4 regions of the Arthrobacter sp. FB24 genome follow, and region 1 is predicted to be linked to each of the others. Evidence: riboswitches for the same ligand, from Rfam matches in the RefSeq annotation. Region 1 holds a riboswitch; each other region holds the start of a gene.
The links. Region 1 has a riboswitch for thiamine pyrophosphate ahead of thiC (phosphomethylpyrimidine synthase ThiC). Riboswitches for the same ligand answer to the same signal wherever they lie in the genome.

Region 1 (5,551 bases):
GCCGCTTTTTGACGTGCGGCACCAGCTCGGCGACGACGACTTCCAGCGGGAGTTCGTCCGTCGGGCATTTTCCGTGCACAGTGATGGGCCGGCCACGCCGGAAGCACTCAACGCCGCCCGCCGGCTGCGGCTGCAGGCGCCTCCGTGGGAGGCGCCACTGCAGATCGTGCCGGGAGTCCCCACGCTCGTGCTCACCGGCGGCTGGGAGCCGCTCTACGAAGAGATAGCCGGTTACCTGCGTGAAACCGGTGCCCAGCACCGCGTTGCCGCGGGCGGACACCGGCCTCAGGATTCGGTGGAGGGAGACCGCGTTATCCGGTCGTTCATCGCGGAAGTCAGCAGGCGTCAGCACTCACGGGCGTCGTAGCGTCGCCCGTCGCTGCACCGTGCCGGCCCGGTCGTTCCGGGTCTGGAAGCTGCAGCTCGGGTAGGTAGACCTTGCCGCCGGCTGCGAGGAATTCGTTGCTCTTTTCACGCATGCCTGCCGCCATCTCGGCGAGTGCCGACTGTGCCTCGGCGGAACCGTACTCGTCCCTGATGTCCTGGCTGATGCGCATTGAGCAGAACTTGGGCCCGCACATGGAGCAGAAGTGCGCGGTCTTGGCTGGCTCCGCGGGCAGCGTCTCGTCATGGAAGGATTCGGCGGTGACCGGGTCCAGCGAGAGGGCGAACTGGTCCCGCCAGCGGAATTCGAACCGGGCCTTGGACAGGGCGTCGTCGCGTTGGTGCGCGCCGGGGTGGCCCTTGGCGAGGTCGGCGGCGTGGGCGGCGATCTTGTAGGTGATGACGCCTGTCTTGACATCGTCCTTGTTTGGCAGCCCCAGGTGTTCCTTGGGCGTGACGTAGCAGAGCATGGCCGTGCCGTAGCGGGCGATTTCCGTGGCGCCGATGGCGGAGGTGATGTGGTCGTAGCCCGGGGCTATGTCCGTGACCAGCGGCCCCAGCGTGTAGAACGGTGCTCCCTTGCAGAGTTCCTGCTGGCGTTCCACGTTTTCACGGACCAGGTGGAACGGCACGTGGCCGGGTCCTTCCACCATCACCTGCACGTCGAACTCCCAGGCGCGCTGCGTCAGTTCGGCCAGGGTATCCAGCTCGGCGAACTGGGCGGCGTCGTTCGCGTCCGCCGTCGCACCGGGCCGCAGCCCGTCGCCCAGCGAAAACGCGACGTCGTACTTGGCGAAAATTTCGCACAGCTCGTCGAAGTGCGTGTACAGGAAGTTCTCCTGGTGGTGGGCAAGGCACCAGCCGGCCATGATGGAGCCGCCGCGGGAGACGATGCCGGTCACCCGGTTGGCGGTCAGGGGCACATACCGCAGCAGCACGCCGGCGTGGATGGTCATGTAGTCCACGCCCTGCTCGCACTGCTCGATCACGGTGTCGCGGAAAATTTCCCACGTCAGTTTGTTGGCCTCGCCGTTGACCTTTTCCAGTGCCTGGTAGATGGGAACGGTGCCGATCGGCACGGGGGAGTTGCGGATGATCCACTCACGGGTGGTGTGGATGTCATCGCCGGTGGACAGGTCCATCACGGTGTCGGCGCCCCACAGTGTGGCCCACTGCAGCTTGTCGACCTCCTCCGCGATGGAGCTCGTGACGGCCGAGTTGCCGATGTTGGCGTTGATCTTCACCAGGAAGGCCTTGCCGATGATCATCGGTTCGGACTCCGGGTGGTTGATGTTGTTGGGGATGATGGCGCGGCCGGCAGCCACTTCGCTGCGGACCAGCTCCACGTCGCAGTTTTCGCGGAGGGCAACGAACTGCATCTCCGGCGTCACGACACCCTGCCGGGCGTAGTGCATCTGCGTGACAGTCCTGCCTTCGACGGCGCGGCGGGGCACGGGCTGCGCGCCCTTCCACTCCGCGGATGCGGCGCCGCGGCGCACGGCCGACCGGCCGTCGTCGAGCAGGTTCCGTTCCCGGCCGCCATAAGGCTCGGTGTCGGCCCGCGACTCGATCCACCGGGTCCTGAACGGTTCCAGGCCCACCACGGGATCGCTGCCGGGCCCGGCAGTCCGGTACACGCGGAACGGCGGGTTGGCTGCCCCGCCCGGTGAGTCCTCAAGGGCGATTTCGGTCACCGGCACCCGGATCCCGGTGGCTTCATCGGTGATGAATGCCAGCGAGTGCGACTTCAGGGACTGCGCTTCGGCAGGTGCCGAATTGCCGGGGGCGGCCTCGTTTTGGGCAGGGATCAGCTGTGTTTCTTGTGTATTCACGGAATACTCACTTCCTTCGCCGGCATTACCCGGACAGGTTCAACGGTCGCAGGCCGCGTCAGCCCGATCTCAGCCCTTGCAAGGGCACCCGTGTGGTCGTAGACGAAGCTACCACAGGGCCGGGGCGGGTCCGTGTAACATGCAGGTCACAACTGGGGAGGGCAGTCGGCCGGTCTAGGCTGGAAGCATGCGTGGCGTCATCGAATTCAGCGGGACCGTGCTCACCGCCCCGGACCGGGAACGGCAGGGCCTCTGGGCCGTGGACGGCAGGCTGACATTCACACGGCCGGCCGCTCCGCCTGACCTGGTGTTGAGCGGCTGGGTGCTGCCGGGCCTGGTCGATGCGCATTGCCACATCGGGCTAGGACCAGCCGGTGACGTTCCGGATTCCGTCGCCGAAGAGCAGGCTGTCACGGACCGGAACGCGGGCACGCTGCTCGTCCGTGATGCCGGCGCCGTCCACGACACGCGCTGGCTCCAGCAGCGGCCGGAGCTGCCGCGCATCATCCGCGCCGGCCGCCACATCGCCAGGACGCGCCGCTACCTCCGGGGATTCGCCATCGAAGTGGAACCGGAAGGACTGGTCGAGGCCGTACGCAAGCAGGCGCTGGCGAGTGACGGCTGGGTCAAGCTCGTAGGGGACTGGATCGACCGGGACGCCGGCGACCTTGCGCCGTCGTTCCCGGCCGCAGTGGTGCGGGACGCTGTGCGCGCCGCCCACGACGAAGGCGCCAGGGTGACCGCCCACTGTTTCGCAGAGGACACCCTGGATGACATGCTCGACGCCGGCATCGACTGCATCGAACACGGAACCGGCCTGCTGCCGCGCCACATCCCCCGGTTCGTGGACCAGCGCGTTCCCATCGTTCCCACGCTCATCAACATCGCGACGTTTCCGGACATCGCGGCTCGTGCGAAAGCGAAGTTTCCGGTGTACGCGGCGCACATGCAGGCGCTCTGGGAACGGCGGAACGAGCGCATCCTCGAGGCCTTCGAAGCGGGCGTGGCGATCTACGCCGGGACTGATGCGGGCAGTGTCATCAGCCACGGCAGGATCGTGGACGAGATCCAGGCGCTCCACGCCGCCGGCCTGCCAGCGGCGTCAGCCCTGGACGCCGCGTCCTGGGCGGCGCGGGAGTGGCTGGGAGCGGACGGCATCGCGGAAGGTGCCAGCGCCGACGTCGTGCTGTGCGAACTGGACCCCAGGGTCAATCCGGCCACACTTCGGCACCTCAAGCACATCGTTCTTCGGGGCCGGCATCTCCGCTAGGAATAAATTGAACCTTCAAGTAATTTACTATATGTAAGCGTCGCCGGACATCGGCGGCCTAGCTTCCGGAGTTTGGAGTTGGCATGACCACAGAATCCAGCAGCAATGACCTGCTGCCCGCCGATCTCGCCATGGGCACGGTGATGCTCAAGGTGGGCGACACGAAGCTGATGACGGACTATTACCAGCGCGCGCTCGGGCTGGACGTCGTGGCTGAGCAGGACGGCGGCGTGTACCTTGGACGGCGCGGAGCGCCCCTGGTCCATCTGGCGCCGGCCCCCGGGCTTAACCTCCCGGCGAAGGGCGAGGCGGGGCTGTTCCACACGGCACTGCTGTTCAAGGACCGCCCGTCGCTCGCTGCCACGGTGGCCTCTGCTGCCCGGTATGAACCGAGGCTTTTCACGGGAAGCGCAGACCACCTCGTCAGCGAGGCCTTCTACTTCAACGACCCGGAGGGCAACGGCATCGAACTCTACTGGGACCGCCCCCGGACCGCCTGGTCGTGGGAAGGTGCCAACGTGGTGATGGACAGCCTTGCCCTGCCGCCGCAGCGGTTCCTGCAGGACTACCTGACTGAGGACGCGGTGAGCGGTCAGCGCGACGCTGCGGCCGGCGTCGGGCACATCCACCTGCAGGTCGGCGACGTCCAGTCGGCGCACGACTTCTACGTGGGCACTCTTGGCTTCGAAAAGACTGCCGGATGGCACGGGCAGGCCCTGTTCGTCTCGGCCGGCGGCTACCACCACCACATGGCCATGAACGTCTGGAACAGCAGGGGCGCGGGACCCCGCCGGGACACCCTTGGTTTGGGAGAAGTCCTGATCGAAGTGCCAAAAACGGACGACGTCGGCGCGCTCGCCGACCGTTTGCGGGTTGCCGGCGTCGCGTCGCACCACACGGGAGCCGAGCTGCGGTTTGAGGATCCGTGGCGCAACCGGATCCGCGTCGCCGTCCGCTGAGGCGGCGCTGAGCTGCGCGTTCTTCTGGGTTAGGCTGAAGCCGGAAGTCCGGGAAGGCTGCGAAGCTGCCCGCCGGACCATCGCACCGCCGACGGAATGAGGATGATTTTCATGGGTTTCACCGAAATCTTTGTTTCCACCCACGATGAGGCGCTCAAGCGCGCGGCGGCACTCGACGGCGGAGGCCCCGCTGCGCCGGACGCGCTTCGGATTCCGGACATCAGCGATTTTGAGATTGAACAGCTGGGCGACCTCGCTGGAGCGGCCGTCCACGCCTCGGGAGCGGACTACGAGCTCGCCATGGTGGACGTGGCCAGCGATTCCCTCCTGGGCGTGCCGGCCGCCATGGTGCGTGCGCTCGCCGAACTCCTCAGCTACGAGACCGAAGGCGAGGGCGATGTCCTGGAGGACGTGGCTGCCAGGTGGGCGGCGGAGGAGGACATGCCTTTTGGCTCCGAAGAGGCCCGCGGGTATGTCCAGCGGCTCGCACAGATGGCCGGCAGTGTGGATCCGAACGCCCGGACCGGGCTGTATGTCTGGTCTTCCTGAACGGCCCGCCGGGCGTCAAGTCGAAATCCCGCCGCCGATCTGGCACAATAAACAGGTACTCGATCTGCGTGGCCCCTCTCTCCGCGTCCGGATCCTGTCCTTTTAGAACCCCCTAGTACGGCCCGCCCCACGGGTGCAGAACGCCGGGCTCGACCCCGTTTCAGAAACAGGAGTGACCACAAAAGTGGCCGTAAAGATTCGCCTTAAGCGCTTTGGCAAGATGCGCGCACCGTACTACCGCATCGTCGTCATGGACGCACGCTCCAAGCGTGACGGCCGTGCCATCGAAGAGATCGGCAAGTACCACCCCACCGAAGAGCCCTCATACATCGAGGTCGACACGGACCGTGCCCAGTACTGGCTCGGCGTCGGCGCACAGCCGTCCGAGCAGGTTGCCGCGATCCTCAAGATCACCGGTGACTGGCAGAAGTTCAAGGGTCTCCCCGGCCAGGAGGGCACCTTGAAGACCAAGGCTCCCAAGGCTGCCTTCGTTACCCCGGAAAAGGGTTCCGTGATCATCCCGGAAGCCATCACCAAGAAGGCCAAGAAGGACGAGG
Region 2 (5,551 bases), 350 kb from region 1:
TTGTTGAATTCAAAAATCATGGAAATCAACGACCGGGCATCCATTACTACCCCCTCAGTCTAGCTGTTGCCCGCAACCATCCCCGACTGACGCCCCGGACGCGGTCCGCAATCTGCCGGCAATCACTCCACCAGCTCAAGCCGGATCACCCGCGTGCGGATGTCTGACGAGATCAGCCTGACCCGGACCGTGGTGCCGGATTCGAGTTCGCCGGGGCACCGGGCCGTCACCGCCGGGTCTGCGATCTGGATGATGCCGGACGGTCCGTTGCCGTTCCCGTTCCCGCCGTTCCCGTTGGGCTTGCCCGGTTTCGACCCGGAGATGACTACGGCGTCAAACTCCTGCCCGATGTGGTTGACGAGCAGGGCGGCCTCCACCGTATCCAGGGCCAGCCGTTCCATCCTGGCCGCCAGCTGGTCCGAGGCGCCCATGATTTCCGGCAGCGAGGGCAGTGCCTCGCGGGCCCAGTCGGGAACCGCGGTCCGGTTGCTCAGCGCCTCACAGATCACCAGGACGAAGCGGTCGATCAGGCGGCGCAGCGGTGCCGTGGTGTGTGCATAGGCGGCCCCGATGGCCGACTGGATGGCGTCCTCCGGCACTGTGCCGTCAAAGGGCGTGTAACCGGCGCCCCGGAACAGCATCCCGGCGGAGTGCAGGATGGCCAGCTGCCGGGGGTCGGTGGGGTCAAGGGAGCGCAGGTACTCGCCGTAGCTCGCCTCGCCGTCCCACGGCTTTCCGAGCGCGTTTGTCTGCCGCTTGAAATGAAGGAGCGACCGTTCGTCGGGGGCGGGCATGGTACGCAGGATCCCGACCTTGCCTTCGAGCATAAGGTCAGCCGCAGCCATGCCGGTCATGAGGGAGATCTGCGCATTCCAGTCCTCCACGGGGAGGGGCGGAGCCGCCACGATGCGGTAGCCGCCGTCGGGCAGCTGTTCGATTTCCTGTTCCGGCATGTTGAGGCTGGCGCCGCCGCGGAGCCGCTCAAGTTCCACGCGCTTGATCCCTACCTCCCTCAGGAGCAGGAGGACGGGGGCGGCACTGCCGGAATCCAGCTCGGCCTGGACTCCCTTATAGGTGAGCTTCGCCCGGCTCCGGATCCTGGCCCGGCGCACCAGCACCGACACCACTTGGGCCGCCGCATCCAGGTCGAACTCCCACACGAAGGCGGCGCACAACTGGCCGGCAAGCAGGCTGCCGGCCTGCTCGCTGATGACCTCCGGGTGCAGCGGAATCCGACCGTCCGGGGCGTAGAACGTCTGCCCCCGGCGGCGCGTCTCGGCGTCGAGCGCACCGCCCGGTGCCACAAAGGACGGCACGTCGGCGATGGCATAGAAAACCTTGTACCCGTCGCCTGACCGTTCGATGAAGAGGGCTTGGTCCAGGTCAGTGGAAGACGGGGGATCGATGGTCACAAAGCCCACATCGGTGAGGTCCAGGTCAGGCATCTTATGTTCCGCGATGGCCGCCAGCGCATCCCGCAGGACATCGTCAGGGAAGGGCCCGGGCAGCTCCAACTCCGTGCGCAGCGCGTTCAGCGCTTCGGCCAGCCGGTTGGTCTGTTCGTGGACATTTGGAGTCAGGTGATGATGTGACACGAAAGTCAGGTTAGCTCCATTTGCGCCATTAGTCTTGGACGATGAGCACATCCCCGGCTGACACCGCTCGCTACAACCGTTTCGTCGCAGACTTGTTCGGAATGATGGCCTACGGCGAGCTGTCAGCTTTCGAGAGGTTCTCCGCTGACGCGCGGTATTCGCCGACCCTTCACGACCGGGCCGTGCTCGGCAGGATTGCCGTGGTGGAGTTCCGGCACTACGAGCTGGTGAGCGCCCGGCTTGAGGCCATGGGGATCGACGCCGAGGATGCCATGCTGCCGTTCCAGGCGGCCGTGGACTATTTCCATTCACGGACGCGCCCGGCCGACTGGTACGAATCACTGATGAAGGCCTACGTGATCGATACGGTTTCTGCAGACTTCTACCGGGCTATCTCCCGCTATGTTGATGCCGGAACGCGGGACGTCATCGAACAGATCCAGGCCTCCGACGAGACAACGGAAGTTCTCCGCGAACGGCTGAGGAGCGCGCTCGCCGATGATCCGAGGCTCGCGTCGAGGCTTGCCCTATGGGGCAGGCGGCTGCTGGGCGAAGCACTGACCCAGGCGCAGCGCGTCAGCTACGAGCATGCGTTCCTGGGAAGCCTGATCGGCGGCGAGGACAGTGCCGCCGCGAAAGAGCTGGTCAGTGGGCTGATCGCCGGGCTGGCAGAGAAGCACTCCAAGCGGATGACGCAGCTCGGCCTGACCGGATAGTCAGGATGCGCCGGCGTCGAGTGCCGCCAGCAGCGACCTCGCGGCCGCGGCGGGGTCGTCGGCCTCGGTGATGGCGCGGACCACCACGATCCGCTCCGCTCCTGCAGCCGCCACCTGTTCTACGTTGCCCAGGTCGATGCCGCCGATGGCGAACCACGGCAGGCGCGGCCCGTCAACCGTTGGCCCCGCAGCGCCGCCAGTTGTTTTGGCGGTCGTTTTGCCGGCGGCTTCCGCCGCATAGCGGACCAGTTCGAGGCCGACGGCGGCACGGCCCGGCTTCGTGGGAGTGGCCCACACCGGCCCGACGCAGAAATAATCCAGGCCTCCCGCACCACGGGATGCGGCGATGGCGGCATCGATCTGCCCGTGGCTGTGCGTGGACAGGCCGATCACGGCTTCACCGCCGAGGAACTTCCGGGCGGACGCCAGGGGGAGGTCCTTCTGCCCTACATGAAGCACCGGGGCGCCGGAGAGCGAGGCGATGTCCGCGCGGTCGTTGACCGACCACAGCCGGCCATGGCGGCGGGCCGCGGTTTCCAGTACTTCGAGCAGCTCGAGCTCCTCGGCCGCTTCCAGGCCCTTGTCGCGGAGCTGGATGATGTCCACGCCGCCTGCGTAGGCGGCATCAACGAAGTCGGCAAAATCGCCGCGGTCCGTGCGGGCATCAGTGCAGAGGTACAGGCGGGCATCAGTAAGGAGAGCTTGCTCGGTCATGGCACAAGCCTAGTTCCCCTAAACTGGGGGAGTACCGCGGGAGCCCGCCGCAGCTGTCACAAAGCTGCAGGGCTGAGAGGGCGTCAGAGCCGACCGCTTGACCTGATCCGGTTAGTACCGGCGTAGGGAAGGATGACAATGACCCCGCAATCCCCGCCCACCCGCCCACCCGCGCGCAGTCGCGACGGGCACGGCGTGCACATCAGCGCAGACGTCGCCGTGATCGGCGGGGGAGTAATCGGCCACGGGATCGCCTGGGAAGCCCGGAAGTCGGGCAGGTCCGTGGTGATCATCGACGACGCACCGGGAACGGGCGCGAGCTGGGCCGCCGCAGGCATGCTGGCGCCGGTCAGCGAACTCCACTACCAGGAGGAAGACCTCCTGGAGCTCATGCTCCACTCCTCGGGACTGTGGCCGGCCTTCGCGGCCGGCCTGGAAACCGGGCGTGCCTCCCATGAACACGGCGGCGACGGCCCGGACACCGGCTACCTTACGACGGCGACCCTCGCCGTGGGTGCCGACGCCGCAGACCGCCGGGCGCTCGCCGACCTGCGCGCCGTCCAGCAGGCCAGCGGCCTAACGGTGGAACCGCTGACGGTCAGGGAAGCCCGGGCACGGGAGCCGCTGCTGAGCCCCGGGATATCCTGCGCCTTCGACATCCCGGCCGACCATCAGGTGGATCCCCGCAAACTCCTCGCCCGGATCGCGGAGCTCCTGCCAGGGGCCGCCGTGCGTGACCGGGCCGCCGGCCTGCTCTGGGACGACGGGCGCGTCAGCGGCGTCAGCCTGGCCGGGGGAGGCACCGTGCACGCTGGCGAAACAATCATTGCCAACGGACTGGAATCCGCGTCCCTGGGCGGAATGCCTCCCGGACTTCAGCTGCCGCTGCGCCCCGTGTACGGCGACATCCTGCGCCTGCGCGTCCCCGCCTACCTGCAGCCCCTGGTGACATCCACGGTCCGAGGAATGGTCCACGGAGTTCCCGTCTACATCGTGCCCCGGCAGGACGGCACCGTGGTTATTGGGGCCACGCAGCGTGAAGATTCGCTGTCAGGAGCGGGCATCGGCACCGCCGTTACGGCGCCTGCAGGGCCCGTAACACCCGCAGGGTCGGCCGTTTCCGCCGGCGGCGTCTACCAGCTGCTCCGCGATGCGCAGGTGCTGGTCCCCGCCGTCGCCGAATTGGAACTGCTCGAAGCCACGGCGAGGGCCCGTCCGGGAACGCCGGACAACGCGCCGCTGCTGGGCCGAGTAGCGGCCGCAGGAACCGGCATGGATATTGAGGGGCTGATCATTGCCACCGGCTTTTTCCGGCATGGCGTCCTGCTCACTCCTGCCGCGGCGTCCATCTGCAGGCAGTTGATGGACGGCGACGCCGATCCACGCTGGACCCCGTTCCGGCCCGACCGGTTTTCCGGCGTTTCGGCCGGACCGGCAACTCCCGCGCACACCGTCACAATTGACCCGAACAAGGAAACAGCATGAACATCACACTGAACGGCACGGCACACGCGGTGGCCGACGGCGCGTCCGTCACCACCCTCGTCAGCCAGGTCACCGGCAGGAACCTCGCGCCAAACGGGCAGGCTGCCGACGGCCAAAAGTTGGGCGTGGCGGTAGCGCGGAATTCCGAGGTGGTGCCGCGCAGCCAATGGTTCGTCACGGCACTGGCCGAGGGCGACGACGTCGAACTTGTTACCGCGGTACAGGGAGGTTGAGCATCATGGCAGGAACAACGGTTGCCGGCACGGCAGGGACCGGGCAGCAGGCTGCGGCGGACGCCTTCATCGTGGACGGCGTGCCGCTAGGATCACGGTTGATCATGGGTACCGGCGGTGCTCCCAGCCTCGATGGGCTGGGGGCCGCCCTGATCGCGTCCGGAACGGAACTGACCACCGTGGCCATGCGCCGCTACTCGCCGGCCGAAACAGGCTCGCTCTTCCAGCTCCTGGTGGACCACAACATCCGGGTCCTGCCCAACACCGCCGGTTGCTTCACCGCACGGGACGCCGTGATGACGGCGGAACTGGCGCGGGAGGCGCTGGAGACTGACTGGGTGAAGCTTGAAGTGATCGCCGACGAACACACCCTGCTGCCGGACGCCGTGGAGCTGGTGGACGCCACCGAGCAGCTGGTAAACCGCGGGTTCAAGGTGTTCGCCTACACGAATGACGACCCCGTGCTGGCGCTTCGGCTGGAGAACCTCGGGGCCACCGCCGTGATGCCCCTCGGGTCCCCGATCGGCACCGGCCTGGGCATCCTGAACCCGCACAACATTGAGCTCATCGTTTCCAGGGCATCCGTTCCCGTGGTGCTGGATGCCGGCATCGGCACGGCGTCCGACGCGGCGCTCGCCATGGAACTGGGGTGCGACGCGGTACTGCTGGCGACAGCAGTGACCCGGGCGCAGAACCCGGCGATGATGGGGGAGGCCTTCAAACACGCAGTCATCGCCGGTAGGCTGGCGAAGGCGGCAGGACGGATTCCGCGCCGCGAGCACGCCCTCGCCTCGTCGGCCATGGAAGG
Region 3 (5,551 bases), 100 kb from region 1:
ATCCGCCGAAGGCGCAGCGGGCGACGAGGACTCGGATGAGGAATCCACCCGGACCGCGGACGACGGCGTTACCTCCCGCCGTCGTCGTCGCCGCCGCCGCGGTGACCAGGACCTCGAACTGACGGGCGGGGGAGACGACGACCCGCCCAACACGGTGACCCGGGTCCGTGCACCCCGGGCCATCAGCGAGGCGCCGGTCAACAACCGCGTCACGTCCGTCAAGGGTTCCACCCGGCTTGAGGCCAAGAAGCAGCGCCGCCGCGAATCCCGCGACACCGGCAGGCGCCGTACTGTCATCACCGAGGCCGAGTTCCTGGCCCGCCGGGAGTCGGTGGACCGCCAGATGATCGTTCGCCAGCGCGACGACAGAATCCAGATCGGTGTCCTGGAGGACGGCGTCCTGGCTGAGCACTTCGTTTCCAAGACCCAGCAGGACTCCCTGATCGGCAACGTCTACCTGGGCAAGGTCCAGAACGTGCTGCCTTCCATGGAAGCCGCTTTCGTGGACATCGGACGCGGACGCAACGCAGTCCTCTACGCCGGTGAAGTCAACTGGGACGCCGTCAACCTCGAAGGCAAGCAGCGCCGGATCGAGAACGCGCTGAAATCCGGCGACTCCGTGCTGGTCCAGGTCACCAAGGATCCGGTCGGCCACAAGGGTGCACGCCTGACCAGCCAGATCTCGCTGCCCGGCCGGTACCTCGTGTACGTTCCCGGCGGATCCATGACCGGCATCTCCCGGAAGCTGCCCGACGTCGAGCGCAACCGCCTTAAGCGGATCCTCAAGGACCGCCTGCCGGAAGACGCCGGTGTGATCGTCCGCACCGCTGCCGAGGGCGCGTCCGAGGAAGAACTGACGCACGACATCAACCGCTTGCGTGCCCAATGGGAAGGCATTGAAAGCCAGGCCACGTCCACGAAGATCCTTGCTCCGGAGCTCCTCTACGGCGAACCGGATCTCACCATCAAGGTGGTCCGGGACGTCTTCAACGAGGACTTCTCCAAGCTGATCGTCTCCGGCGAGGAAGCCTGGGACACCATCGAGGCGTACGTGACGTACGTGGCACCGGACCTGGTGGGGCGGCTCGAAAAGTGGACCAAGGACACGGACATCTTCGCGGCCTGGCGCATCGACGAGCAGATCCACAAGGCCCTGGACCGCAAGGTCTTCCTGCCCTCCGGCGGCTCCCTCGTGATCGACCGCACCGAAGCCATGACCGTGGTGGACGTAAACACCGGTAAGTTCACCGGCAGCGGCGGCAACCTGGAGGAAACCGTCACCAAGAACAACCTGGAAGCGGCTGAAGAAGTGGTGCGCCAACTGCGGCTGCGCGACATCGGCGGCATCATCGTCATCGACTTCATCGACATGGTGCTCGAATCCAACCGCGACCTTGTGCTGCGCCGCATGGTGGAGTGCCTCGGACGCGACCGGACCAAGCACCAGGTTGCGGAAGTGACCTCGCTGGGCCTGGTGCAGATGACCCGCAAGCGCATGGGCACCGGGCTGCTGGAGGTCTTCGGCGAGCAGTGCGAGGCCTGCGCCGGCCGCGGCATCGTCACCCACGACGAGCCGGTGGAACACCGCCGGGCCAACACTGTTGCCGCCGAGCACCACGTGCAGCGGACGGAAGCCCAGCAGCCTCCCCGGACGGAGCGCAAGAGCCGCCGCCGCGGCAAGGGCGGCCAGCCGGCCTCCGAGGCTGTTCCGTTGACGCCGGCCCCGGTGCACCACGAGCCCACCGAAGCCGAACGCCACGCCAAGGCTGAAGCGACCCGCGTTGCCCTGGCCAACATCGCTGCGGCAGCACACGCCGCCCACCTGCATGACTCCGAGACGGGCCATGCAGCCCCGGCGGCCGCCGCACAGGCAAGTGCCGCACAGGCTGTCGGCCAGGCACTCGCCGCGCAGGCTCCTTCCGGGCAAGCCGGAGCGACGGCCGGGGAAGGGGCGGCCCAGCCGTCCACCACCCAGCCCGCCACGGCAAGGCCGGCCAAGGTGTCGGAATCTGAAGCAGCAGCCGCAGGACGGCCCGCGGCCGTTCTGACCTTCGGTGGCGAAAAGGTGGCACTGCCGTTTGTTGAGCATGCCGGCGAAGCACCCGCGTCCGGAGCCGCCCTGACTCTCGACCGGCTCGCTGAGGCTTTCGCGCACCTGGGTGAGCCTGCAGCTGCTGAGGCTCCGGCGTCACCGGCTGAGCAGCAGGCTCCGTCCGCCCAGGCGCCGGTCGAGGCACCCGCCCGTGTGCCGTCGGTCCAGGCCCCGGCAGCACCCGCTGCTGAAGCCGACTACACCGACCACACTGCGGTCCAGGGCCGGGCGCGCCGTCCCCGCCGTCACCGGAGTGCCAGCCGCGCCCAGGGCGCAGCCAACGAGACGTCCGTGGAACACCACGAAACTGCTCCTGTGGCCGCGTCAGGGCACACCCATGAGGCAAAGGCTCCCGAGCCGGCGAAGAAGGATGTGCCCGCCAAGGCACCGGCCAGCGAGCCGATCATCCTGGGTGTGGGAGTACCGGCCTCCGAGCTCTGATCCCACAGCACCACGGTCCCACACGCTGACATCGCGGGTGCGGTCCGGGACTGGCGTAGCAATACGCCGGTTTCGGGCCGTGCCCGTGAGTTCGTTGCGGTGGAACAGCTAGGCTAGGGGACTGACACGGGGTGCCGCGCACAGGGCCGGCTGAGATCCACACCCGTTGAACCTGTCCGGTTAGCACCGGCGAAGGGATGTCTCCTTTGGCCTCATCATTCCTGCCCACCCCTGCCTCCGAAGTCGCCCGCGAATCATCACCGGGCGGCACTGTCCTGCGCAGTACGCCCCGGGTCCTGGCCATCGCCGGCTCCGATCCGTCCGGCGGGGCGGGGATCCAGGCCGACCTCAAAAGCATTGCCGCAAACGGCGGATACGGCATGGCTGCCATCACCGCCCTGACGGCGCAGAACACCCGTGGCGTTCGTGCCGTGCACGTGCCCCCGGCGGATTTCCTGACGGCCCAGCTTGAAGCCATCAGCGACGACATCAGCATTGACGCCGTCAAGATCGGCATGCTGGGTGACTCTTCGGTGATCGCCGCTGTCCGCAGCTGGCTGGAGAAGGCCCGTCCCGCCGTCGTGGTTCTTGACCCCGTGATGGTCGCCACCAGCGGGGACAGGCTCCTGCAGGAGGCGGCCGAGGCGGCACTGCGCGAACTCCTGCCCCTCGCCGACCTCGTCACTCCCAACCTGGCGGAACTGGCGATGCTCCTCAACGAACCGCTCGCGGACGACTGGGAGGCGGCACTCGCCCAGGGGAAGCGCCTCGCCGCCCGGACCGGCGCCACTGTGCTCGTCAAGGGCGGACACCTCGACGGCGGGGAGTGCCCTGACGCGCTGGTCAACACGGCAGGGCTGCTCGCCCAGGACGTTGTGGTTGTACCCGGCGAGCGGATCGATACCATGAACAGCCACGGCACCGGCTGCTCCCTGTCCTCGGCAATGGCCACCGCGCAGGCGAGGCTGGGGGACTGGGAGGAATCCTTGCGGACAGTGAAGCCATGGTTGCAGGGGGCGCTCCGGGAAGCCGGCGCCTTGGACGTGGGAACAGGCAACGGCCCGGTGCACCATTTCCACCACCTGGCCCCCAAAGGAAGTGATGCGCCCCCCGAAGGCCGGTTCGCAGCGGTGCTCTGGCAAGATGCCGGGCCGGACCTGGACGCCGTCTACGAGCTCGACTTCATCCGCGGCCTGGCCGACGGCTCCCTCACCGAGCAGCACTTCGCCTATTACCTTGCCCAGGATGCCATCTACCTGAACGGCTATTCCCGGGTACTTTCGCGCGCCGCCGCCATTGCCCCGACCGAGGTGGAACAGCTGTTCTGGGCGCGGTCGGCACAGCAATGCCTTGAAGTCGAGTCCGAACTGCACCGGACATGGCTCAGCACACGGAACGTGGACACCGCACTCGGACCGGTTACGAAGTCCTACGTGGACCACTTGCTGGCCTCATCCGTTTCAGGCAGCTACGGGGTACTCGTCGCCGCTGTGCTCCCATGCTTCTGGCTGTATGCAGAGGTGGGTGCCACCCTGCACGGGCAGTTCCTTGCTGCCGGGTCGGCCCCGGACCACCCGTACGCCGAATGGCTCCGCACCTACGCGGACGAAGGGTTTGCCGCCGCCACCCGGCAGGCGGTGCGCATTGCCGACGACGCTGCCCGTGCCGCGTCTGACGCGGAGCGGCAAGCCATGCGGGTGGCCTTCCGGCAGTCGTGCCGGTACGAGGTGGAATTCTTCGACGCGCCGAGGCTTCACGCTGCACCGCAAAGCATTCCCGAGCCGGTACGATAGTGGGGCACGGTTCCGGAAGTCGTTGCGGCAACAGTCTGTTTTGAGCAGAGTGGCGCCTATCACGTACTACCACCGGAGTCAGCCTCATTTGCGGCCGAAGGCAAAATTAGCGTATTCTAGATCTTCGGTGCTTACGCCAACACTTGGGTTATAACCTCAGAACGGTCCGTTTGGAATTCCAGATGGCATTGTTCCTTGGATAACTCATGGGTTCCCCCGGGGAACCCACCGGCGTTGAGGCACAGCGTGAACCAGGCCAAACAATTGGACCCAGGTTCCGCACGCAAATCTAGTAATAAACGTCGAGAGAAGTGAGTTCCCCAGTGGTGTACGCGATTGTCCGCGCAGGCGGCCGCCAAGAGAAGGTTTCCGTTGGAGACTTCGTTACCCTGAACCGCGTCCCCGGTGGAGCCGGCAGCACCATTGAGTTGCCCGCACTGCTCCTGGTAGACGGTGACAAAGTCACGTCTGCCGCTGCGGACCTGGCCAAGGTAACGGTTACGGCTGAGATCCTTCAGGACCTTCGTGGTCCGAAGATCGTCATCCAGAAGTTCAAGAACAAGACCGGGTACAAGAAGCGCCAGGGTCACCGTCAGGAACTGACCAAGGTCAAGATCACCGGTATCAAGTAACCTTCCGTTACTTTTCAGGTTTTCAGCAGATTCCCCAGAATTTTAAGGCAGGCATTTCAAATGGCACATAAAAAAGGCGCGAGTTCCACTCGCAACGGTCGTGACTCCAACGCCCAGTACCTCGGCGTCAAGCGCTTCGGCGGCCAGGTAGTTTCCGCAGGCGAGATCATCGTCCGCCAGCGTGGCACCCACTTCCACCCGGGTGCCGGCGTTGGACGCGGCGGCGACGACACCCTGTTCGCACTGACCCCCGGCGCCGTTGAATTCGGTACCCGCCGCGGACGTCGAGTCGTGAACATCGTTGCTGCTGCAGCTGCAGAGTAACAACAAGATCCAAACCGGTGGAGCGGGCCATGATGGCCCGCTCCACTGTTCTTTTAACCGCATTACAATCAATTTGGGCGTCCAAGACGGTCAGGTTAAGCAATAGAGGAGATTCACGTGGCGAGCTTTGTAGACCGGGTAGTACTGCACGTATCCGGCGGTACCGGCGGTCACGGCTGTGTCTCCGTCCACCGCGAAAAGTTCAAACCCCTGGGCGGTCCCGACGGCGGCAACGGCGGTGATGGCGGCGACGTCATCCTGCGTGTTGA
Region 4 (5,551 bases), 1.6 Mb from region 1:
ACGTCGAGGACATCCGTGTTGCCGAGACCCCCAGCTTCGACGCGGAGGATGATTCCGAGATTCCGGTAGAAACCTCGGAGTTCCCGCTGACCATGATCGGTTCGGACGGCAAGGGCATCACCGGTTCGGACCTGTCCGCCGACAGCGGTTCCGGCCGCGGCGCTTCAAGCGACGGCACTTCAGGCGACGGCCCGCAGGGCGGCGTGGCCACCGTCAAGGCCGGCGACCGCAAGATCAAAGCCAAGGACGCCGCTGCGGAAGAGCAGCCCGGCTCCCAAAACGTGACCCCCGGCCCGGAAGGAGGCGTGAAGTGAACATCGCAAGCTTTGCCCCGCTCGCCGTCGTACTTCCCATCCTCGGTGCCGCCCTGACGTTCGTGCTGATCCGGCACTCCAAGGCCCAGCGGGCCGTCAGCATTACGCTGCTCTCGCTGACGCTCCTGCTGGAATGCGTGCTGCTGGCGTCCGTCTGGGACGGCGGAACCGCGGCCGTCAACATCGGCGGCTGGCTGCCCCCGTGGGGCATCGTGATGGTGGTGGACCAGTTCTCGTCCCTGATGCTGGTGGTCTCCTCCACGGTCAGCCTCGCGGTGCTGGTGTACGCCACCGGCCAGGGCATGGCCGACGGCGACCAGGACGCGCCGCTGTCGATCTTCCACCCCACCTACCTGATCCTGGTGGCCGGCGTGTCCAACGCGTTCCTGTCGGGCGACCTCTTCAACCTCTACGTGGGGTTCGAGATCCTTCTGACGGCGAGCTATGTGCTGATGACCCTCGGCGGAACCGGCCCCCGCATCCGTGCCGGCGTGACCTACGTGGTGGTCTCCGTGGTGTCCTCCGTCCTGTTCCTGATCGCCATCGCCATGATCTACGGCGCCACCGGAACCATCAACATGGCGGACCTTGCCGTCAAGCTCGCGGACCTGGACTCCGGAACGCGGATGCTGCTGCACGTGATGCTGCTGGTGGCCTTCGGCATCAAGGCGGCTGTCTTCCCGTTGTCCTTCTGGCTTCCTGACTCGTACCCCACGGCACCAGCCCCCGTCACGGCGGTGTTCGCCGGCTTGCTGACCAAGGTGGGGGTCTATGCCATGGTGCGCACCGAGACGCTCCTCTTTCCGGGGGACTCGCTGAACACTCCGCTGATGGTGGTGGCATTACTGACCATGGTGGTGGGAATCCTGGGTGCGCTGGCCCAGAGCGACATCAAGCGCCTTCTTTCGTTCACCCTCGTCAGCCACATCGGCTACATGGTGTTCGGGCTGGCGATGTCCTCGGTGGCCGGACTTGGCGCGGCGGTGTTCTACGTGGCCCACCACATCACCATCCAGACCAGCCTCTTCCTGGTCACGGGCCTGATCGAACGCCGCGGCGGAAGCTCGTCGATCGACCGCGTCGCCGGCCTGGCCAAACTGTCCCCGATCCTGGCCCTGCTGTTCTTCATCCCCGCCATGAACCTGGCCGGCATCCCGCCGTTCTCGGGTTTCCTGGGCAAGCTCGGGCTGCTGCAGGCCGGTGTGCAGCTTGGCACCCCGCTGGCCTACGCCCTGGTGATCGGCGGTGTCGTGACCAGCCTGCTGACGCTCCTGGCCGTCGCCCGTGTGTGGAACCGCGCGTTCTGGCGCAAACCCGAGGACGCCGAGAACCCGGACCCCGTGCTGCTCGCGGCCCCTGAGGATTCCGAGACGGGCGACCGCGCAGGCAAGCGCAATGTCACGCTGCTGCCGCGGACCATGGTGGGATCAACCCTGGGCCTCGTGGCCTTCGGTGTGGCGCTCACCGTCTTTGCCGGGCCGCTCTTCCGGGTGGCGGACCAGTCGGCCGTGGAAATGCTGGACCGGTCCGCCTACATCCAGGCCGTGCTGGGCGAAAACGCCCCCGTGCCCCCGATCGCCCAGCCTGAACCCGTCCAGCAGGAGGGGAACAAATGAACCGCCGACGGATCTCAATCCGGCAGGAACTGCCCCTCCTCGTCTGGCTGGTGTTCGTCTGGGCAGCGCTCTGGCAGGACTTCAGCCCCGGTAACCTGCTGTTCGGTGCGCTGATCGCGGTAGTGGTGGCACGGCTTTTCTACCTGCCCCCGGTGGAGCTGGGCGGCCGCTTCAGCATCGTGCGGGCAGTTCCGTTCGCACTGGTGTTCCTGGCCAAGGTTGTGGCCGCCAGCTTCCAGGTGCTGTACCTGGCGTTGGCCCGCGGGCCCAAGGTGACCAACGCGGTCGTCGCGGTCAAGCTGCGCAGCCACTCGGACCTGATGGTGACGGCCACCGGCCACGTCATTTCGCTGATTCCGGGTTCGCTGGTGGTTGAGGTGGACCGCTCCACGTCCACGCTCTACATCCACGGACTCAACGTGCGGAGCGGAGAGGACATTGTGAACCTGCGCAAAGAGGTCCGGGACGCAGAGGCGGCACTGATCAGGATCATGGGCACCCGCGAGGAACTGGCCGCACTGAAACAGGAGGTAGGGGCATGATGGGCGTTGTCTTGGCCGTGACGGCCGTGATCCTGTCCCTGGCGGCAGCCGGGGCGATTGTCCGGATCGCCATCGGCCCGTCCCTGCTGGACCGGGTGCTGGCCTCTGACGTGCTGCTGGCCATCATCGGTGCCACGCTTTGCATAGACATGGCCGTCAACCGGCACCTGAACAACCTGATGCTGCTCGTGGCGCTGTCCATCATCGGGTTCATCGGATCCGTGACCGTGGCGCGCTTCGTGGCCGACCGGCGGGAGCAGCCCCATGAATCCTGAACCATCTGCCGTGGACACAATCATTGATGCAGTGTCGGCCGTCTTTATGGTGGTGGGCGCCCTGATGTCCCTCGGTGCGGCGGTCGGCCTGTTGCGCTTCCCCGACCTGATGAGCAGGATGCACGCCGCCACCAAGCCCCAGGTGCTGGGGCTGTTCCTGCTGCTGGCCTCGGTGGGCCTGCAGCTGCGGACCTGGTGGGTGTGGCCCGTGCTCTTCGTGGCGTGGATCTTCCAGGTGCTCACCGTTCCGGTGTCTGCCCACATGGTGGGCAGGGCAGGCTACCGCACCAAGCACCTGCACAAGGAACTGCTCACCACGGATGAACTGGAGGCCGTGGTGCTGAAGGCAGCCGACAAAAAGGCCGCCGCCAAGCGCGCCGCCGACGAGGATGACGACGGCGCAGCCTAGCGGCGGCCCTCAAATGCCTAGACGATGTCCTGGCTCTTGGCGAAGCGGGTGATGGCACGCTGCGTGCCCCGGTTGGCCAGGACCTGGATGATGGCGCTGACAGCCGCCGAGATCAGCGCAAAGGTCAGGGCGCTGCGCAGGGTGGTGGGGACGTCGTCCTTGTCGCCCTTCGGGGGCTTGCGGCCGGTGATCTTTTCCCAGACGACGTCAACGGCCTTGGTGCCGGCGAATCCGGCAAGCAGGCTCACTCCGGTTCCAAGCAGCTTGATGAAAAAACTCACTCCAGTACCCCTTACAGGTGGGAAACGACGGAAACAGGGCTTCCCCTAGCCTAGCCGCATCAACCCGGCCGCATCACCGCGCATTGTGACACCCTCCCCGGGATTTCGCGGGCCCGCGGGTGTAAACTAATCCACGCCCACAAGGGCGAATTGATACGACAGGGGAGCGTCGCCGTCGGGCATCACTGGAACATTTCCAGGGAACCGGAGGCGGGCGCTGAGAGTGCGGACAGCCGCAGACCCTCGAACCTGATCCGGTTAGTACCGGCGCAAGGGAGTCGAGTTCTCAGAGTGTCCGGCAGCTGGCGGCGGAAGCCGCGGACTGCCCGGGTAGCACTCTCCCCTCCTGTACCTCAGGAGGAAGAAAATGACTGGAATGACGGCCAAGCAGACGCTTGGCAACAGCAAGTACAACTGGCGTGTGGTGGACATTGTGGTTGCCGCGTTGATCGCAGTAGCCGGCGGCGTCATTTTCTGGGCCTGGTCCCAGGGGGCCGCTGCCGTTTCGCCGCCCATGAACGCCGTCTACCCGCCGCTGACCGGCCTCATCGCAGGCGGCTGGATGATTCCCGCCGTCCTGGGCATGCTGATCATCCGCAAGCCCGGAGCCGCCCTGTTCTGCGAAACAGTGGCCGCCACCGGTGAGCTGATCATGGGCTCGCAGTACGGCGCGTCCGTGCTGTTCTCCGGCTTCGTGCAGGGGCTCGGTGCGGAGATCATCTTCGCGGTGTTCGTTTACAAGAAGTTCAACCTCCCCGTTTCGCTACTGGCCGGTGCCGCTGCGGGCCTCTTCTGCGGCCTGAACGACTCGTTCGCCCCGTGGGGGTGGAATATCGCCTACGCCGCCGGCGACAAGCTGGCTTACATCATCTTCACGGCCATCTCCGGTGCGATCATCGCCGGCGGCCTGTCCTGGATCGCCACCCGCGGCCTGGCCCGGACCGGCGTGCTGAGCTCCTTCGCCTCCCGCAAGGCAGCGGCGGAGCCCGTCTTCTCCTGATGAACGCACACTGCTCATGACGTCTTCCGACACCGTCCGCCCGGCAGCGGTCACGGCACGCGGCTGGGGCTGGCGGCATGCCGGCCGGTCCCGGCCCGCCGTCCACGGCCTGGACCTGGACATTCGGCCGGGCGAACGCGTGCTGCTGCTGGGTCCCTCCGGCGCGGGCAAATCCACGCTGCTGCATGCCCTCGCCGGGGTGCTCGGTGACAGCGACTCCGGAGCCCACCACGACGGAACGCCGGATGCCGACGACTCCGACGAGACCGGCACCCTGCTGATCGACGGCGCCCCGCCGCGTGCCCGGCGCGGGCGAGCCGGCCTGATGCAGCAGGACCCCGAGACGCAGGTGGTCCTTTCCCGCGTGGGGGACGACGTCGCCTTCGGCGCCGAGAACCTCGCCGTCCCGCGCCCGGACATCTGGACGCGTGTCGGAGAGGCGCTCGAGGACGTCGGGCTGGCCCACCTGCCGCTGGACCACCCGACGTCGGCCCTGTCCGGCGGGCAGAAGCAGCGCCTCGCGCTGGCCGGCATCCTCGCCATGCGCCCAGGACTGCTGCTCCTCGACGAGCCCACCGCCAACCTGGACCCCGCGGGCGTCCTGGAAGTCCGTGACGCCGTGGGCCGGTGCCTGGACAAGACCGGGGCAACGCTGGTGGTGGTGGAACACCGCGTGGGCGTATGGAAAGACCTTGTGGACCGGATCGTGGTGCTGCAGCCGGGATCCGCCACGGACACCGCGGTGCTCCTGGACGGCCCCCCGGACCAGGTCCTGGCAGAGGCGCGGGACATGCTCGTTGCCGCCGGCGTCTGGGTGCCCGGGTACGTGCCCGCCACCCGGGCGCGGACCGGTGCCACCGGAGCACCCGGCACCGGAGCGCAGGGCGGCCCGGGAGAGCCGGGCGCCGGGAACCTCCTGCTGGCCTCCGAGAACCTTGCCGTGTCCCGCGAACGTCCCCGCCGGCGGCGGTTCAAGGCTGTCCAGCCGGTACCGGTGCAGTCCGGCATCACGGCGCAGGTCCGTGCCGGCCAGGCACTGACCATCACGGGGCCGAACGGTTCCGGAAAGTCCACGTTTGCCCTGACCCTCGCCGGCCTGCTCCAGCCGGTGGCG

Region 2: it holds a riboswitch for thiamine pyrophosphate, as region 1 does, so the genes downstream of both, ARTH_RS14130 (FAD-dependent oxidoreductase) here and thiC (phosphomethylpyrimidine synthase ThiC) in region 1, are expected to answer to the same signal.
Region 3: it holds a riboswitch for thiamine pyrophosphate, as region 1 does, so the genes downstream of both, ARTH_RS12105 (bifunctional hydroxymethylpyrimidine kinase/phosphomethylpyrimidine kinase) here and thiC (phosphomethylpyrimidine synthase ThiC) in region 1, are expected to answer to the same signal.
Region 4: it holds a riboswitch for thiamine pyrophosphate, as region 1 does, so the genes downstream of both, ARTH_RS19580 (ECF transporter S component) here and thiC (phosphomethylpyrimidine synthase ThiC) in region 1, are expected to answer to the same signal.

What each region holds. Positions count from the first base shown of each region.
Region 1 covers NC_008541.1:2,777,842-2,783,392, reverse strand. Annotated here, with positions in the region: gene ARTH_RS12615 (hypothetical protein) at 1-367, shown strand, start outside; gene thiC (phosphomethylpyrimidine synthase ThiC) at 336-2,216, opposite strand; TPP riboswitch at 2,211-2,318, opposite strand; gene ARTH_RS12605 (amidohydrolase family protein) at 2,404-3,486, shown strand; gene ARTH_RS12600 (VOC family protein) at 3,570-4,445, shown strand; gene ARTH_RS12595 (hypothetical protein) at 4,557-4,994, shown strand; gene rpsP (30S ribosomal protein S16) at 5,179-5,551, shown strand, end outside.
Region 2 covers NC_008541.1:3,130,450-3,136,000, reverse strand. Annotated here, with positions in the region: gene ARTH_RS14145 (RNB domain-containing ribonuclease) at 123-1,595, opposite strand; gene ARTH_RS14140 (ferritin-like domain-containing protein) at 1,637-2,311, shown strand; gene thiE (thiamine phosphate synthase) at 2,312-3,025, opposite strand; TPP riboswitch at 3,052-3,171, shown strand; gene ARTH_RS14130 (FAD-dependent oxidoreductase) at 3,158-4,510, shown strand; gene thiS (sulfur carrier protein ThiS) at 4,507-4,743, shown strand; gene ARTH_RS14120 (thiazole synthase) at 4,749-5,551, shown strand, end outside.
Region 3 covers NC_008541.1:2,678,070-2,683,620, reverse strand. Annotated here, with positions in the region: gene ARTH_RS12110 (Rne/Rng family ribonuclease) at 1-2,533, shown strand, start outside; TPP riboswitch at 2,651-2,748, shown strand; gene ARTH_RS12105 (bifunctional hydroxymethylpyrimidine kinase/phosphomethylpyrimidine kinase) at 2,731-4,326, shown strand; gene rplU (50S ribosomal protein L21) at 4,650-4,958, shown strand; gene rpmA (50S ribosomal protein L27) at 5,019-5,282, shown strand; gene obgE (GTPase ObgE) at 5,400-5,551, shown strand, end outside.
Region 4 covers NC_008541.1:4,348,876-4,354,426, reverse strand. Annotated here, with positions in the region: gene ARTH_RS19610 (Na(+)/H(+) antiporter subunit C) at 1-314, shown strand, start outside; gene ARTH_RS19605 (Na+/H+ antiporter subunit D) at 311-1,930, shown strand; gene ARTH_RS19600 (Na+/H+ antiporter subunit E) at 1,927-2,472, shown strand; gene ARTH_RS19595 (monovalent cation/H+ antiporter complex subunit F) at 2,469-2,747, shown strand; gene mnhG (monovalent cation/H(+) antiporter subunit G) at 2,737-3,156, shown strand; gene ARTH_RS19585 (DUF4235 domain-containing protein) at 3,174-3,437, opposite strand; TPP riboswitch at 3,588-3,731, shown strand; gene ARTH_RS19580 (ECF transporter S component) at 3,805-4,437, shown strand; gene ARTH_RS19575 (ABC transporter ATP-binding protein) at 4,454-5,551, shown strand, end outside.